Streptomonospora nanhaiensis: one gene and its partner. The protein of the gene in region 2 interacts with the protein of the main gene of each other region in a pairwise test. Links are inferred from orthologs where the notes say so. Each region holds a gene or a part of one and is shown on either strand. Other genes may lie near its edges.

Evidence for each region. The genes of interacting proteins can lie anywhere in the genome.
Region 1: the proteins of leuS (region 2) and ligA interact in binary tests that used the Escherichia coli proteins (3 or more experiments, as listed by UniProt). The link is inferred for Streptomonospora nanhaiensis from one-to-one orthologs.

What each region holds. Positions count from the first base shown.
Region 1 is NZ_JACCFO010000001.1:2,338,530-2,341,700, forward strand. What follows is about bases 132-3,030. They hold ligA (NAD-dependent DNA ligase LigA), read right to left. Parts: upstream 2,721-3,030; coding sequence 543-2,720; downstream 132-542. Other genes in these bases: HNR12_RS10040 (putative bifunctional diguanylate cyclase/phosphodiesterase), read right to left, coding at 132-178; HNR12_RS10050 (methionine synthase), read right to left, coding at 2,744-3,030. In the rest of the region: more of HNR12_RS10040, read right to left, coding at 1-131; more of HNR12_RS10050, read right to left, coding at 3,031-3,171. UniProt on the Escherichia coli protein: DNA ligase that catalyzes the formation of phosphodiester linkages between 5'-phosphoryl and 3'-hydroxyl groups in double-stranded DNA using NAD as a coenzyme and as the energy source for the reaction.
Region 2 is NZ_JACCFO010000001.1:5,432,640-5,435,990, forward strand. Bases 243-3,321 are described here. They hold leuS (leucine--tRNA ligase), read left to right. Parts: upstream 243-572; coding sequence 573-3,071; downstream 3,072-3,321. Other genes in these bases: HNR12_RS24155 (hypothetical protein), read left to right, coding at 243-325; HNR12_RS24165 (hypothetical protein), read left to right, coding at 3,075-3,321. In the rest of the region: more of HNR12_RS24155, read left to right, coding at 1-242; more of HNR12_RS24165, read left to right, coding at 3,322-3,351.

The DNA of each region.
Region 1 (3,171 bases), 3.1 Mb from region 2 along the record:
TGCACAGCATGAGCCAGATCAGCGGCGAGGCGCCGAGGACCTGCAGCCGGTCCAGGCCGTAGACGAAGAGCGTGACGCCGAGGAGCGCGCCCCCGGCCACGGTGATGCCGGCGAGGTAGAGCCACAGCGGCGTCCCGACCCGGGGCCCGAGGTCCCGGGTGTTAGTGGGATCCAACATAGACGTCCTCTGGGGGTTTCAGGGTGCCCCGCCCGGTTCGGGTGACCGCCGTGAAGGGGCCGGCGCCTGCGGCAGGGCGGTCGTTGACGTTCACTGTTGCGGTCACCCCCAAGACCGGCGTGGATGGGTCCGCGCAGGCACGGACGACCGACCGACTACCGTTTCAGCTTACGACGCTTCATCACCAGGTGTCGCCGAACGGGGACTTTCGGTGAAGCGTGCATCACCTGGGTCGATCGCCCGATTCGACCTGAAATACTGCGACAGGTAGCCTAGTGATCGCGCATCGTAGACGCTACTGCCTGCGCGAACAACATTCGGTGGCACGGTCGGCGGCGCCCCGCGGAACCGCCTCTGAGCACCCCTATTCCGCGGCGAGCCGCCGCTCGGTGGCCGCTTCCGGCCCTTGCTCCAGCAGCACGCGGAACCCGTCCTCGTCCAGAATCGGCACTCCGGCCTGCACGGCCTTGTCGTACTTGGACCCGGGGTTGTCGCCCACGACCACGAAACCGGTCTTCTTCGAGACCGAGCCGGTGACCCGCCCGCCGCGCTCGGCGACGGCCTCGGTGGCCTCGTCGCGGCTGAACGACGACAGCGATCCGGTGACCACCACGGTGACGCCGTCGAGCGGGCGCGGGCCGCCGGCGCCCGCCTCCTCCATGCGCACCCCGGCCGCCCGCCACTTGCGGACGATCTCGCGGTGCCAGTCGACGGAGAACCACTCCTTGATGGAGGCGGCGATGGTGGGCCCCACGCCGTTGACCGCGGCCAACTCCTCCTCGGTGGCGGCGCCGATGGCCTCGATGGAGCGGAAGTGGCGGGCGAGGTCCTCGGCGGCGCGCGGGCCGACGTGGCGGATGGACAGCGCCACCAGCACCCGCCACAGCGGGCGCTGCTTGGCCTGCTCCAGCTCCTGCAGCAGGTTCTCGGCGGTCTTCTTGGGTTCGCCGTTCTGGTTGGCGAAGAAGGTGACGACCTTGGGTTCGCCGGTCTTGGGGTCGCGCTTGGGCTCGGAGGTGTCGGGGTCGAGGACCAGCGACTTGATCGGCAGCAGCTGGTCCATGGTGAGGTCGAAGAGGTCGCCCTCGTCGCGCAGCGGCGGGGTGGCCGGGTGCAGCGGCTGGGTCAGCGCGGTGGCGGCGACATAGCCCAGCTCCTCGATGTCGAGGGCCTTGCGGCTGGCGATGTAGAACAGCCGCTCGCGGCGCTGGCCGGGGCAGTCGCGGTGGTTGGGGCAGCGGAGGTCGACGTCGGCCTCCTTCTGCCGGCCGAGCGCGGTGCCGCACTCGGGGCAGGTCTCGGGCATGACGAACGCGCGCTCGGAGCCGTCGCGGCGCTCCACCACCGGGCCGACGATCTCGGGGATGACGTCGCCGGCCTTGCGCAGCACGACGGTGTCGCCGATGAGGACGCCCTTGCGCGCGACCTCCTGGGCGTTGTGCAGGGTGGCGAACTCGACCTCGGAGCCGGCCACGCGCACCGGCTCCATGACGCCGTAGGGGGTCACCCGGCCGGTGCGGCCGACGTTGACGCGGATGTCGACCAGCTTGGTGGTGACCTCCTCGGGCGGGTACTTGTAGGCGATGGCCCAGCGCGGGGCGCGGCTGGTGGAGCCGAGTCTGCGCTGGAGCGCGACGTCGTCGACCTTGACGACCACGCCGTCGATCTCGTAGGCGGGGTCGTGGCGGTGCTCGGCGTAGTGCCGGATGTACTCGCGGACCTTGTCGACGTCGGGGACCACGCGGTAGCGGTCGCTGACCGGCAGGCCCCAGTCGCGCAGGAGGTCGTAGACGTGGGACTGGTGGGTGAACTCCACGCCCCGGTGCGCGCCCACGCCGTGCACCAGCATGCTCAGCGGCCGGGTGGCGGTGACGCGGGGGTCCTTCTGCCGCAGCGAGCCGGCGGCGGCGTTGCGGGGGTTGGCGAAGGGCGGCTTGCCGTCGTCGGCCAGGCGGGCGTTGAGGGCCTCGAACGCCTCGCCGGGCAGGAAGACCTCGCCGCGGACCTCCAGGAGTTCGGGCGCGGGGCGGACGGACTCGTCCAGGCGCACGGGGACGGTGTCGATGGTGCGGACGTTGAGCGTGATGTCCTCGCCGACGCGGCCGTCGCCGCGCGTGGCCGCGCGGACCAGGCGGCCCTTCTCGTAGACGAGGTCGACGGCCAGGCCGTCGATCTTCAGCTCGCACAGGTAGGCGTCGACGGGGGCCTCGGACTCCACCCGGTGCACCCAGGCGTCCAGCTCCTCGGGGGCGAAGGCGTTGTCGAGGCTCTGCAGGCGCTCCAGGTGCTCCACGGCCGCGAAGTCGACGCTGATGGGCGCGCCGACCTTCTGGGACGGGGAGTCCTGGGTGACCAGGACGGGGTGGCGCTCCTCGATGCCGACCAGCTCGCGCATGAGGGTGTCGTACTCGGCGTCGGAGATGATCGGGTTGCCCATGTAGTACCGGTAGCTGTGGTCGTCCAGCTCCTGGCACAGGAACGTGTGGCGCTCGCGCACCTCGGCGGGGACCTCGTCGGCGGCTGCGGGCTGTTCAGCGCTCACCCTGGGCGTCCTTTCCAAAGTCGCTAACGCTGGCGCCGTGGTTCCTCGCGCAGCACCCGCGCCCCCTCGCGGCAGGCGCGGAGTGCGGCGCGCGCGTGGTCGGGGGCGGCCCGCCCCAGTCCGCAGGTGGGCGTGACGACCACCGCGCGGGTGAGGAGCTCGGGGGCGAAGCCGATCCGATTCCACAGCTCACGTACAGGATCGACGTTATCGGCTGGGTCCGACAGAACGCCTCCGGCACTCGGCACGACACCCGTAAAAAGACCCACGCCGTCCTCGACGGCGGCGCCGATGTGCTCGTCCTGGGCGGGGTCGAGCAGGGTGGCGTCCAGGCTCACCGCGCGGGCGCCCGAGCGGCGCAGCAGGTCCACCGGCACCCCGGCGGCGCAGCAGTGGGCCATGGGGACGGCGGCGGCGTCGGCCACCGCGGCGAAGAGGTCGCGCAGCCGCG
Region 2 (3,351 bases):
CGAGGGCCCCCGCCACGAGTCCGTCCCCATCACCACCAGCATCGACCGCGAGACCCGCGCCCTGGTCGACGAGGACGCCACCGGCCGCCCCGCCGTCGACCGCTCCATGGAGGTCCACCGCCCCGCCGTCCGCCACGAGGCCGAACTGGAGCCCGACCCCGTCCGCCAGCGCCGCCTGGCCGCCGAGGAGCACGAGAAGGCCGCGGAGGAGTACCGCCGCGCCGCCGAGGCCCGCGAACCAGGAGGCGCCCCCGCCGACGAACCCGCCGCCGGCGAAATCCGCCGGGCCCACACCTTCGACCGCACCAACCGCGACAACGTGTAGGCGGGCTCAGGGCGCCAGGGCCGCGCCCGCCCGCCGGTCGCGACCAATCCCCGCCGACGCCCGCGGCGCCTCGCCGCGGGCGCGCCGCCCATCGCGTCGAGGAGGTGCCGCGAACCGCGCTAACCTTGAGGTGGACACCCGGCTGGTGAGAATCCGCGGCGAGGCCGACTCCAGCGGGCGCGGTTGGACCGCCGCCCTCCAGCCGCTCTGTGCCCCCAAGTGCGACCCGTTAGAGGACGATCCAGCGATGACAGCGGTAGACGGCGACCAGACCGCGGGCGACACCTACGACGCCCGCGCGGTCCAGGAGAAGTGGCAGGCCCGCTGGGCCGAGCAGAACCCCTTCGCGGCCAGTGAGGACCCGGCCGACGACCGTCCGCGCCGCTATGTGGTCGACATGTTCGCCTATCCCTCCGGCGACCTCCACATGGGCCACGCCGAGGCGTTCGCCATCGGTGACGTCATCGCGCGCTACGCGTTCCAGCGCGGCGAGAACGTGCTCCACCCCATCGGCTGGGACTCCTTCGGGCTGCCCGCCGAGAACGCCGCCATCAAGCACAACACCCACCCCGCCGAGTGGACCTACGCCAACATCGAGACCCAGGCGGAGTCCTTCCGGCGCTACGGCATCGCCGTCGACTGGTCGCGGCGGCTGCACACCAGCGACCCCGAGTACTACAAGTGGAACCAGTGGCTGTTCCTGCGGTTCTTCGAGCGCGGGCTGGCCTACCGCAAGGACGGCCTGGTCAACTGGTGCCCCAAGGACCAGACCGTGCTCGCCAACGAGCAGGTCGTGCAGGGCCGCTGCGAGCGCTGCGGCACCGAGGTCGTGCGCCGCAGCCTCAACCAGTGGTACTACCGCATCACCGCCTACGCCGACCGGCTGCTCGACGACATGGACCAGTTGGAGAACGGCAACTGGCCCGACGACGTCCTGACCATGCAGCGCAACTGGATCGGCCGCTCCCACGGTGCCGACGTCCGGTTCGCCATCGAGGGGCGTGAGGAGCCGGTGTCGGTCTTCACCACCCGGCCCGACACCCTCTACGGCGCCACCTTCTTCGTCGTGGCCGCCGACGCCCCGCTGGCCGACGAGCTGTGCGCCGACGACCACCGCGCCGAGTTCGAGGCCTACCGCGAGCAGGTCGCCAAGCTCTCCGACATCGAGCGGCAGTCCACCGAACGCCCCAAGACCGGCGTCTTCCTGGGCCGCTACGCGATCAACCCGGTCAACGGCGAGCGCATCCCGGTGTGGGCCGCCGACTACGTGCTGGCCGACTACGGCCACGGCGCGATCATGGCGGTCCCCGCCCACGACCAGCGCGACCTCGACTTCGCGCTGAAGTTCGGCCTCAAGGTCCGCGAGGTCGTCGACACCGGCGAGCCCAGTCCCGCCGAGTCCGGCGTGGCCACCGCGGGCGAGGGCCGCCTGATGAACTCCGGCCCGCTGGACGGCCTGTCCAAGAGCGAGGCCATCCCGCGGATCATCGAGATCCTGGGCGAGCGCGGCACCGGCTCGGCGGCGGTCAACTACCGCCTGCGCGACTGGCTGCTGTCGCGGCAGCGCTTCTGGGGCACGCCGATCCCGATCGTCCACTGCCCCGACTGCGGCGAGGTCCCGGTCCCCGACGACCAGCTGCCGGTGAAGCTGCCCGACAACCTCAAGGGCGCCGACCTCGCGCCCAAGGGCGTCTCGCCGCTGGCCGCCGCCGCCGACTGGGTCAACACCGAGTGCCCCAAGTGCGGCGGCGCCGCCAAGCGCGACACCGACACCATGGACACCTTCGTGGACTCGTCCTGGTACTTCCTGCGCTACTGCTCGCCGGGCGACGACTCCGCGCCCTTCGACATCGACAAGGTCGCCAAGTGGGGCCCGGTGGACCAGTACATCGGGGGCAAGGAGCACGCGACGCTGCACCTGATGTACGCGCGCTTCTTCGTCAAGGTCCTCTACGACATGGGCATGGTCGGGTTCACCGAGCCGTTCCGGCGGCTGCTGAACCAGGGCCAGGTCATCAACCAGGGCAAGGCGATGTCCAAGTCCCTGGGCAACGGCGTCGACCTCGGCGAGGAGATCGACAAGTACGGCGTCGACGCCGTCCGCCTGACGATGATCTTCGCGGGGCCGCCCGAGGACGACATCGACTGGGCCGACGTCTCGCCGGCCGCGTCGCTGAAGTTCCTGAACCGGGCCTACCGGGTCATGGCCGAGGCCGGTGCGGCGTCGGCGCCCGGGGCCGATCCCGCCTCCGGGGACCTCGCGCTGCGCAAGGCCACGCACCAGGCCCTGGACAAGATCACCGCCGCCGTCGACGCGCAGCGGTTCAACGTCGCGGTCGCGCGCATCATGGAGCTGGTCACGGCCGCGCGCAAGGCCATCGACTCCGGGCCCGGCGCCGCCGACCCCGCCGTGCGCGAGGCCGCCGAGGTGGTCGCGATCACGCTGGCCCTGTTCGCGCCCTACGTCGCCGAGGAGGGCTGGGAGCGCCTGGGGCACACCGGCTCGGTCTCGGTGGGCAACTGGCGCCGGCCCGACCCCGCGCTGCTGACCCAGGAGTCGGTGACGTGTGTCGTGCAGGTCGCCAGCAAGGTCCGTGACAAACTGGAGGTCGCTCCGGACGTCAGCGCCGAGGAACTCGAACGCCTCGCGCTGGCCTCCGAGAAGGTCCAGGCGTTCATCGACGGCAGGGAGGTCCGCAGGATCGTGGTGCGGGCGCCCAAGCTGGTCAACATCGTGGTGGGCTGACCCATGGCGTGGGCCGGCCGTGCCGTCGAGGCGGCGACCGCCTCACCCGCGCGCCTGTGGCTGACCGCGGGGACCGGGGTCGTGCTGCTGGTCGCCGCGTCGCTCACCGCGGGACTCGTCCTGGGCAGCGACGACCCCGCCGTGCAGGCCGACGAGGCCGACGCCTTCGCGTCGGCGCCCGCCTGCTCGGCCGTGCCGGCCGACGCGGTGGAGTCGCTGCTGCCCGGCGCCGCGCTGGAGACCAGCGAGCACGGTCCCATGACCGACGCCGACAGCTCCA